2 regions of the Mesorhizobium sp. B2-6-1 genome follow, and region 1 is predicted to be linked to the other one. Evidence: predicted binding sites of a transcription regulator. Region 1 holds the regulator's gene; the other holds the start of a gene.
What was found. Region 1 encodes LexA, which represses DNA repair genes until DNA is damaged. Its sites were predicted from a motif close to TGTTCNNNNTGTGTTCNG; they were not measured.
Positions count from the first base shown of each region.

Region 1 (5,245 bases):
TCCCGGAGCTGTGGAAGGTCCGCACCCGGCTCTGACGTAGCTTTGCCGACTGCATATCGTTATCCCGAACCCGCTGCGCTTTTCTGAGCGACAGGCTCTTAAGTCACCGCCGCCTTGACGGCGAAACGCGCCTCCTGCCACGCGTCCGTGCGCAAAATGTCTTCCAGCACCTCGACAGCCTGCCAGACATCGACATAGCCGACATAAAGCGGCGTAAAGCCGAAGCGAATCGTGGATGGCGCGCGGAAATCGCCGATCACGCCGCGCTCGATCAAGGCCCGCATCACCTGATAGCCATGCGGGTGGAGGAACGACACCTGGCTGCCGCGCTCATTGCCGTCGCGCGGGCCTTCGAGTTCGAGGCCGTAGGCGCCGCATTTTGCCTCGACGAGCTGGATGAACAGATCGGTCAATGCGATGCTCTTCCTGCGCACCTCTGCCATATCGACGTCGTTCCAGACATCGAGGGCCCCTTTGAGCGCGCGCATCGACAGCACAGGCTGCGTGCCGCAGAGAAACCGGCGGATGCCTGTGCCGGCAGCAAAACCCTGTTCGAAGGCGAAAGGCCGCGCATGGCCCCACCAGCCGCTGAGCGGCTGGCGGACATCGCCATGGTGGCGCTCGGCCGCGTAGATGAAGGCCGGGGCACCTGGGCCTCCATTGAGATATTTGTAGGTGCAGCCGACGGCGAAATCGGCGTTCGAACGGTCGAGCTCGACCGGCAAGGCGCCGGCGGTATGGCAGAGATCCCAGACGATCAGCGCGCCGGCATCATGTGCCGTCCGCGTCAGCGCGGCCATGTCGCGTAACTGCCCGGATTTGTAGTTGACGTGGTTGACCAGGATGACCGCGACCCGCTCGTCGATCAGTTCTTCTATGGTCGGCGCATCGACACCCTCGAGCCGCAGCACCGTGCCCGGCCGCGTCGAGGCAACGCCTTCGGCCATATAGAGATCGGTCGGAAAGCTGTCCCCCTCGGCGATGATGACTGACCTGTCCGGCCGCATCCCGAGTGCCGCATGCAGCACCTTGTAGATGTTGATCGAGGTGGTATCGCAGACCACCGTCTGGCCGGCGGCGGCCCCGATCAGGCGCCCGAGTTGGTCGCCGAGTTCGACCGGCATGTCGAACCAGCCGGCGGTGTTCCAGGCGCGGATGAGATCCTGCGCCCACTCCTGCGTGGCGGCCTTCTGCAGCTCGCCGAACACGGCTGGCGAAGCGGCGCCCAGCGAATTGCCGTCGAGATAGATCACCCCCTGGGGCAAGGTGAAGCGGTCACGCATGGCACGCAGCGGATCCGCGGTGTCCATTGCCTCGATCGCTGCGAGATCGGGAATTTTGCTCATGGTCGCGATGTTCCTCGGTGAGAAGAGCGCCCTGGAAACGGGCCGGCTGTTTTGCCGCCCGGGCAAGGGCTGGCCGCATAGAGGCGCAAGAACAGGGTGAACGCCCGGTTCGATCTTTGCTCGATTTCCGCCCGAGGCAGTTCCTCGAGCACCCCAACGATCCGGCGAACCTGGAGATCGCCGATCAAAAGACTGATGTAGATGTCGGCGGCTTCGGCAGGATCGTCACAGGCGATCGGGCCGGCCCGACTTGCGGTTCGAAGCAGGTCGCCAACAAGCGGCATTATGGTATTGCGGCCGAATTGCGCGATCGATTGGCCAAGCGTGCCTGTATCGTTGACGTCGCCGGCCGCGGCGCGATTGAGCGCCACCGCCTTGTCGCCCGTCACGAGGGTCAGCAGGACTGGCCCGAGCAAGTTCAGGGTTTCGAGCGGATCGCGCGCCTGGTGAAGGGCGTCCTCCAGCAGCTTCCTTGCCTCTCCCGCATTGGCTTCGATCAAGGATCGAAACAGGGTCTGCTTGTTGCCGTACCAGTTGTAGAGGGTTTCGTTCGAGGCCGATGCCCGCTTGGCGATAGCAAGCAGGGAGGCGCTCTTGTAGCCGGCTTCCCGGAGCACCGCATAGGCGGCCTCCTCTATCCGTTCGCGTCGCGCGGCCTGCTTCGGCGTGGTCATTGGTGTTCCTCTTCGAAAACCGTACATTATTATACGGTTCGTCAAGCGAACGAACGAACGCAGCCCGTCGCGACCAGTGGTGGTGTCTGGCCGTTTTCCGGCGGAAGTTGGCATTTTGGTTTCGTTTCGTTCACGAGCCGCAGGGGTTTCTAATCCGCCCAAACGCACCCCGCACCTGCCGGTCACCCAGCTTGCAGGCTTGTGCCAAGAGTGGAGACCGGTCGGGCCACAGGCCATTAACCAAAATAGTTTCAAAGGGCCCGGGAGCGCATTGACGACGGACCGCGCTGGCAGGATGCTGGCTGCGGGAGGGCATTTCGTTTCCGTCGCCTTAACAAATTCATTAAACTTTAAATGGTTGCGGAACACAACTGGAACAGATAGTGTTTGTTCTGGGTTTGTTTTCTGATTCTGGTTCCAGACCCTTCGTGCAATGCCTTTGGGGGCCGCCATGCTCACGCGCAAGCAACATGAACTCTTGATGTTCATCCATGAACGGCTGAAGGAAAGCGGCATTCCGCCGTCCTTCGACGAGATGAAGGAAGCGCTGGACCTCGCCTCCAAGTCGGGAATTCATCGGCTGATCACGGCGTTGGAGGAGCGCGGCTTCATTCGCCGCCTGCCCAACCGGGCGCGCGCGCTGGAGGTGCTGCGCCTGCCGGACTCGATCGCGCCGGGTCTTAACGCGGCAAAGAAGTTCTCCCCGAGCGTCATCCAGGGCAGCCTCGGACAGGGCAGCAGCCCTAGCCGGCAGATCAAGCCGGCGACGTCTTCGCGTCTGCCCGCTGCCGGCAATGACGACGACGCGGTTTCAGCGGTGTCGATCCCGGTCATGGGTCGCATCGCAGCGGGTGTGCCGATCGACGCCATCCAGCATCAGACGCATTCCATTTCAGTGCCGCCTGACATGATCATGGGCGGCGAACACTATGCGCTGGAGGTCAAGGGCGATTCGATGATCGAGGCCGGCATTTTCGACGGCGACACGGTCATCATCCGCAATGCCGACACCGCAAGTCCCGGCGAGATCATCGTGGCCCTGGTGGACGAGGAGGAAGCAACGCTGAAGCGCTTCCGCCGAAAGGGTGCTTCGATTGCGCTCGAGGCTGCCAATCCGGCCTATGAAACACGTATTTTCGGACCGGACAGGGTCAAGGTGCAAGGCAAGCTGGTCGGCCTGATCAGGCGCTACTGAGCGGGGTCGGCGGTGGGCTTTTCGGGTTTACGGTAAGGCGGCAGTCCCCTTGCCTCGCGTGAGAATTTCCGCTGTTCGTGCCAGGGCCGATATGGCCTGTCGACGGCAAAGCTGACCCGTGCCGGTGCCGTCGCCGATTGCTGGTCGAAGAAGACGGCGGCACTTCCCTTGCGAGCGAGCTGCCGCTTGGTGATGACGAGAACCAGCGGATTGTGGCAGGGATCGTAGCCCGCGGGGTCGTTGATGACGATCAGATCCGCATAGGAGCAGGCCCTCCAGGCGTCCTTGCGATCCTCCACCTGCGCGATGATCGCCCCCGAGGTATGCCGGGCCATGCACAGGCCCGTGAAGCAATAGAAAGGCGCTCCCGCCGGAAGTTGCGCGGGATCGAAGATGTCGAACTGTCGGTCTCCGCTGTCGAACAGTTCCGGCGCAACGATGGTTTCGGACTTCAGCGCGCGTTTCCAATTATCGACGGTGAATTCGTTCGGGCGCGCCCGGTTGATCGCGAGCTCGCCGCCGCCGATCGGCAACGCCACCAGGCGGGCATCCTCCGAAATCAGCACGTCCGGCGTGCGCGTGTCCGAGACGGTCAACAGGCCGGCGAGCGCGAAGGGAAGTGCCGCCAGCCGCAGCCATGTCGTGGCCATCGTCGCGATGACCAGGGCGATCGCCACCAGAAGGACGGATTGCTGCGAAATCAACCCGACCGCGTCGACCGGCGAGCGTTGCGAGATCCATCCTGATATGGCGATCATCGCGGTCAGTCCCTTGCCCATCAGATAAAGGGATGGTCCATCGAACCCGAACGGCATCAGCAGCGCGCTGGCAACCGCAAGGAACATCACGACCGAAACGATCGGCATGACGGCAAGATTGGCGAACAGGCTGAGCGGCGACACGCGCTGGAAATGCCAGATGGCGAAAAGCGCCGTGGCGCTTCCCGCGATAATCGAGGTCATCGCCAGCCCACCTGTCGCCAGCAGCAATTTTCGCGTCAGCAGGCCAGGCAAGGTCCGTTGCGGCGGCGGGGTCCGCGCTTTGTCGGCTTTGCGATCCGACCAGCCGGCATAGGCGCCGACCAGGGCCGCGGTGGCGGCGAAGGACATCTGGAAGCTCGGCCCTACCACCTCGTGCGGCGACACCACGATGACGGCGATCGCCGAAATAGCCAGATTGCGCATGGTGAGTGCCGCCCGATCGAACAGAACGGCGATCAGCATCACCGCCAGCATGATGAAGCTGCGTTCGGCGGCGACAACGACGCCCGAAATGACGAGGTAGGCGGCGATGGAGAAAAGTGCCGCCGCGGCCGCGTATTTCTTGACCGGCCGGCGGGAGGAAAAATTCGGGAACAGCGCGAAGCCGCCACGCAGCAGACCCATGACCGTGCCGGCGACCAGCGCCATGTGCAGCCCGGAAATTGAGATGATGTGGTAGATGCCGGTGCGTCGCATCGCTTCATTGATCTCGTCGGGAATCCCGGCGCGCACACCCACGATCAGCGCCGCGGCGATCTCGCCCTCGGCGCCGCCGATGCTGCCCCTGATATGGTCGGCAATGCTTTCGCGAGCACTCTCGATGGCGGCTGAAAGGGCGGCCCACAGCGGCCTGTCATCGGCTGAGACGATTTTGGGGTTGCCGAGAAAGAAGCCGCTGGCGCCTATGCCGGCGAAGTAGCTGTCGAAGGAAAAGTCGTAGCTGTCCGGCCGCACCGGTCCGGTCGGCGGCAACAGCCTGGCATAGCCGGTCACGAGCGAACCGGCCGTCACTTCAGCCGGCACCTTGCGTGCCGAAAGGCGAACGCGCTCCGGCGCGTAGAGTAGTTTCGGCCGCGCGGTCGATGTCACATCGATGGTCAGCCGGATGCGCCCGGTCTCCATCTGGTCGACCGAAACGACGCGGCCGGTGATTTGCGTGGAGATTTCCGAGCCCAGCATCCGCGTTCCCGCTCGCCACGTCTCGACTTTGCCGGCGAGCATGCCGAGCGCGCACAACAGCGCCGCCATGAAGCACAGATGCGTTTTCGG
Region 1 covers NZ_VFUH01000005.1:165,294-170,538, reverse strand. Annotated here, with positions in the region: gene kynA (tryptophan 2,3-dioxygenase) at 1-35, shown strand, start outside; gene kynU (kynureninase) at 99-1,346, opposite strand; gene FJ443_RS13305 (TetR/AcrR family transcriptional regulator) at 1,343-2,134, opposite strand; gene lexA (transcriptional repressor LexA) at 2,472-3,215, shown strand; gene FJ443_RS13295 (ComEC/Rec2 family competence protein) at 3,209-5,245, opposite strand, start outside.

Region 2 (5,245 bases), on a different contig from region 1:
TCACTGAATGATGCAGCTGGAACGCGGTCTGCAAAGCCAGCGTCGTGGTGCCGACGCCGCCTGCCGCGGGCATGAAGGTATAGATCTGCGACTCGGTGTTTTCCTCGCGCCCCGGCCCTTGCAGCGCACGCACCACCGAACGTACGAGATCGGCCGTGGTGATCGGCTTGACCAGGAAATCCGCGACCTTGAGCTGCACGAGGATGCGCGCGGCGGCGGCGTTGAATTCCTGGGTGACGACCACGACCGGCGCCTTGCCTTCCAGCCGACGCATGACGCGTTGCAGCGCATCGATCTCCTCAAGCTTCGCTGCGTCCATATCGACGATGATCGCGCCGAGATCGGCCTCCTGGACCTCGCCGCGAAGTTCGGTGATGTTCTTTTCCACCGTCGAGAGCTGGATGATCTCCGAGGCGGCAAACGCCGTCCGCGTGTCCTGCGCGAAGGTTCTGTCCGTCGATATGAGCAGGATTTTCCTGGTCTTGATGCCGTTTGCCATTACTTGTCAGCCTGTGATCTCGGATCAATTGTCGGCGCTGGCTTGCGATGCCTTGGCGCTGGCCGCCTGCTCGGCGGTGGCGGGTTCCGTGCTGCCGCGCTGGGCAGGCACGAGAAGCCTGGTGTTCTGGACGCCGTATTTCCAGGGATCGACCATCTGCATGACGGTGTTGGCGGCCTGGGCCTCCCCGGCGCCGCTCGTCACGCCTTCGCTGCGCACATAGTCGTCACTCGTGCATCCGGCGGTGAAGCCGGCAAGCAGCAAGGCGACGCTCGAGCTCAAGACCAGACGCATGGCTTCAGTCCTTCGGCAGGTCGAGGAAATGCCCGACTTTGGTGGCGGGAGCGGCACGCGCGGCGCTGCCGTCAGCCAGCGCCAGCGCGCGATTGGTGTCCGACGCCCTCACCTCCTCGGTGTTGTTGAGGAAATAGTCGACATTGCTGGCAGGCTGCGTGCCATCGGTCGGCTCGGCCATTTTCTTCGACGGATCCACCGGCTTGACCAGGTAAGGCGTGACGATGATCACCAGGTCCGTCTCACGCCGCTGGTAGGATTTCGACGAGAACAGGGCCCCGAGCACAGGCATCTTGCCGAGGCCCGGTATGCGCGAGGTGGTGATGTCGTTCTGCGACTGCAGCAGCCCCGCGATCATGAAGCTCTGGCCGTTCTTCAGGTCGACCGACGTCCTGGCGCGGCGCACGATGAAGCCGGGCACCGAGATGCTGCCGATATTGTAGGAAGCCGACGCGTCGATCGAGGAGACTTCCGGCGCGATGTCGAGGCTGACCAGCCCGTCCTTCAGAACCGTGGGCGTGAAATCCAGGCTGACGCCGTACTTCTTGTAGCTGACGGAAATCTTGCCGTTGTCTTCGGAAACCGGGATCGGAAACTCGCCGCCGGCCAGGAAGCTCGCGGTCTCGCCGGACCGGGCGATCAGGTTCGGCTCGGCCAGCCGACGAGCCAGGCCGCGCTCTTCCAGTGCCTTGATGGCGATGTCGATGGAAACGCCGTTCGACAACAGCTTGCCGATGATCTCGCCGGTCCCCGCCGGCTCAATGGTGCCGGGAGCAATCGTCACGTCGCGTCCGCCCATGCCATAAGCGAAATTGGCGCTGTATTTGGCGCCGAGGTCCTGTCCGGCCTGACGGTTGATCTCGACGAAGCGGACATTGAGCTGGACCTGCTGCGAGGACGAGATGTTGACCGAATTGATCACCTCCTCATTGCCGGAGAAGCGGGTGGCGATCTTGTTGGCCTTTTCGGCGGCGACCGCGTCATCCGCCTCGCCCGACAGCACGACACGCCCATTGGCGGAGCCGACCTTGATCTTGGCGTCCGGCACGCTGGCGCGGATGGTGTCGGCCAACTGGTCGGTATCGAGCGTCACTTCGATGTCTACGGTGCCGACGAGCTGCTTGTTCTCGTCGAACAGCGCAATGCCAGTGGTGCCGAGATTGTTGCCCAGCACATAGAAGGATTTGTCGGTCAACGGGTTGACGTTGGCGATCTCCGGATCGCCGATGACGATCTGGTAGAAGGCCGCGCTCGTCATGATCGTCTTTGGCTTGCCCTTGGCGACCTTGATCGAGGCGTTCTTGGTCGCCGAGACATAGACGATGTCGTTGTCCGCCCTGGCCGGGCCGGCGAAGATGCCGGCCGCCGCCATCGTCACCGCCATCGCCATCGCCTGCGCGACGTGCAACCGGCCTGTCGTTCGATATTGAAGTTGCCTGAACATTGTTCCCGTCCCGTCCGGTCCCCACCGGTCCTGCTCTGGTTCCACTCAGGAACCTGATATTCCTATTTCTGGTCCCGCGCAGGAACCTGATATTCCTCGGCCGTCGTTCCACGCGTCACGATGACCGTCTTGAATTTCGGCTTCTCAGGCTCCTTTGCCATGGCGTCGAACAGCGAGCCGGCCGCGGCCTGCGCCTTGCCCGCCACCGATCCGCCAAAGGAGGAGATGGTGGTGACACCGTCCTTGCCCTCGCCGCCCTCGCTGGCGGAGCGAAGCGACAGCGACAGCGTGCCGACAGTGCGGGCCAGCGCCACTTTCTGCGCGCCTTCGGTGGTCACCTCGATGGTTATGGAATTGGCCACCTGCGGCGTCGTTTGGCGCTCGTCGGCGCCCTGCCCGACGCTCAGCACCTTCGCGTCGGCAACGACGATCTCTGAGGTGATGGTCGAACCGGCGGCGCCTTGCGCATTCTTGGCCACTTCCTGGATTTCGCCGGCATCGCGCGTCAGCACGACATCGACCCGGTCGCCCGGCGTGACGAAGCCGCCGACGCCCGCGATCTCGTCGGTGCGGATGGTGACGGCCCGCATGCCGGGCGTCAGCATGTTGGAGAGCGTGGCGCGGCCATTCGGGCCGGACAGCTTTGTAAGCAGCACCGGTTCGTTGACCTCGATCGGCGACAGCACCACGCGGTTGCCGTCCCCGAGCAGTCCATCGATGGTGGCGAAGGCGCCCTGCGGCAGCGAATCCTGCGGCCACGGAATTTCGCTGAGTTTCGCGCGGTCGAGATCCATGCCGTACCGCAACGGTGCATTCGCCACCACGATGGTCTTGAATTCGACCGTCGGCGCGGCGGGCGCCGCGATCGACGCGGTTTTCTCCTCGGCGTCGGCCCTGGCCTGGCGCTTGACCCAGAAATCCGCGGCAAAGATCGAGATCGCGCCGAAAACGGCGGCGATGCCGATCATCGTTATGGCCTTGCCCCTCACGCCCAAACCCCTGATGCCCGTAGTTTCTTGTTATGTTGGCTCACGCTAGGCGGCATTGTTAAAGAATCAGGAATCTTCTCGCTGGCTATCCGCCTGATTTCCGCCGGCTTGGTTATCGAATGGTTTTAGGATAAGAGGGGGTTAATCCCCGAACGTAACAGGAACCTCCGTCGCTTGGCGCTGAAAAGCGTGGCAGTATCGGCGGGTGATTCGCAGCTTGGGCTCTATGGCAGGCATGGACGACAACAACGATCTTTTCGGCAATCTGGAGAAGCAGCCGCAACCGGTTCGCACACCGGCGCGTCCGGCCGATCCGCTGGTGCAGGCGGCAGCCAAGCGTCCGGCGGCGGCGTCTCGTGACGGCTCAGAGGGCTACAGCGCCGCCGATATCGAGGTACTCGAAGGCCTGGAGCCGGTGCGGCGCCGTCCGGGCATGTATATTGGCGGCACCGACGACAAGGCCATGCACCATCTGTTCGCCGAGGTCATCGACAACTCGATGGACGAGGCGGTTGCCGGCCATGCCACATTCATCGATGTCGAGCTTTCGGCTGACGGCTTTCTCACCGTCACCGACAATGGCCGCGGCATTCCCGTCGATCCGCATCCGAAGTTCAAGAAGCCGGCGCTCGAAGTGATCATGACGACGCTGCATTCGGGCGGAAAGTTCGATAGCAAGGTCTATGAAACCTCGGGCGGCCTGCACGGCGTCGGCGTCTCCGTGGTCAATGCGCTGTCGGATCATCTCGAAGTCGAAGTCGCGCGCGGACGGCAACTTTACCGGCAGCGCTTCTCGCGCGGCATTCCGGTCAGCGGCCTCGAGCATCTTGGCGAAGTTCACAACCGGCGCGGCACCAGGACCCGTTTCCACCCCGACGAGCAGATCTTCGGCAAGGGCGCCGCGTTCGAACCGGCGCGGCTCTACCGCATGACGCGCTCGAAAGCCTATCTGTTCGGCGGCGTCGAAATCCGCTGGACCTGCGATCCCTCCCTGATCAAGGAAAAGGACACCACTCCGGCCAAGGCCGAATTCCATTTTCCCGGCGGCCTCAAGGACTATCTGAAAGCGTCGCTTGGCGACGAATTCCAGGTGACGCGCGAAATCTTCGCCGGCAAGAGCGACAGGCAAGGCGGCCATGGCTCGCTGGAATGGGCAGTGACCTGGTTCGGCGGCGACGGCTTCATCAACTCCTACTGCAACACCATCCCGACCGGCGAAGGTGGCACCCACGAGGCCGGCTTCCGCAACGTCTTGACGCGCGGCCTGCGCGCCTATGCCGACCTCGTCGGCAACAAGCGCGCCTCGATCGTCACGTCGGAGGATGTCATGATCTCGGCGGCGGGCATGCTGTCGGTGTTCATCCGCGAGCCTGAATTCGTCGGCCAGACCAAGGACAGGCTGGCGACGATCGAGGCGATCCGCATAGTCGAGACGGCGATCCGCGACCCGTTCGACCATTGGCTGGCCGACAATCCGCAGGAAGCGTCGAAGCTGCTCGAATGGGTTATCGCACGCGCCGACGAGCGGGTACGACGCCGCCAGGAAAAGGAAGTGTCGCGCAAGAGTGCGGTGCGCAAGCTGCGCCTGCCGGGCAAGCTTGCCGATTGCACGCAGAATGCGGCCGCCGGCGCCGAACTCTTCATCGTCGAAGGCGATTCGGCCGGCGGCTCTGCCAAGCAGGCGCGCGACCGCGCCAGCCAGGCGGTGCTGCCGCTGCGCGGCAAGATTCTCAACGTCGCCAGCGCCGGCAACGACAAGCTGGCCGCCAACCAGCAGATTTCCGATCTGATCCAGGCGCTTGGTTGCGGCACGCGGTCGAAATACCGCGACGAGGATCTTCGCTACGACCGCGTCATCATCATGACCGACGCCGACGTCGACGGCGCTCACATCGCCTCGCTGCTGATCACCTTCTTCTACCAGGAGATGCCGAACCTGGTTCGCGGCGGACATCTCTATCTGGCGGTGCCGCCGCTCTACTCGATCCGGCAGGGCGGCAAGGTCGCCTATGCGCGTGA
Region 2 covers NZ_VFUH01000008.1:50,134-55,378, forward strand. Annotated here, with positions in the region: gene FJ443_RS17535 (response regulator) at 1-499, opposite strand, end outside; gene FJ443_RS17540 (hypothetical protein) at 524-793, opposite strand; gene FJ443_RS17545 (type II and III secretion system protein family protein) at 798-2,183, opposite strand; gene cpaB (Flp pilus assembly protein CpaB) at 2,300-3,226, opposite strand; gene parE (DNA topoisomerase IV subunit B) at 3,462-5,245, shown strand, end outside.
Region 2: a site for LexA is predicted at 3,375-3,392, ahead of parE (DNA topoisomerase IV subunit B). Genes of this name have one in related genera too.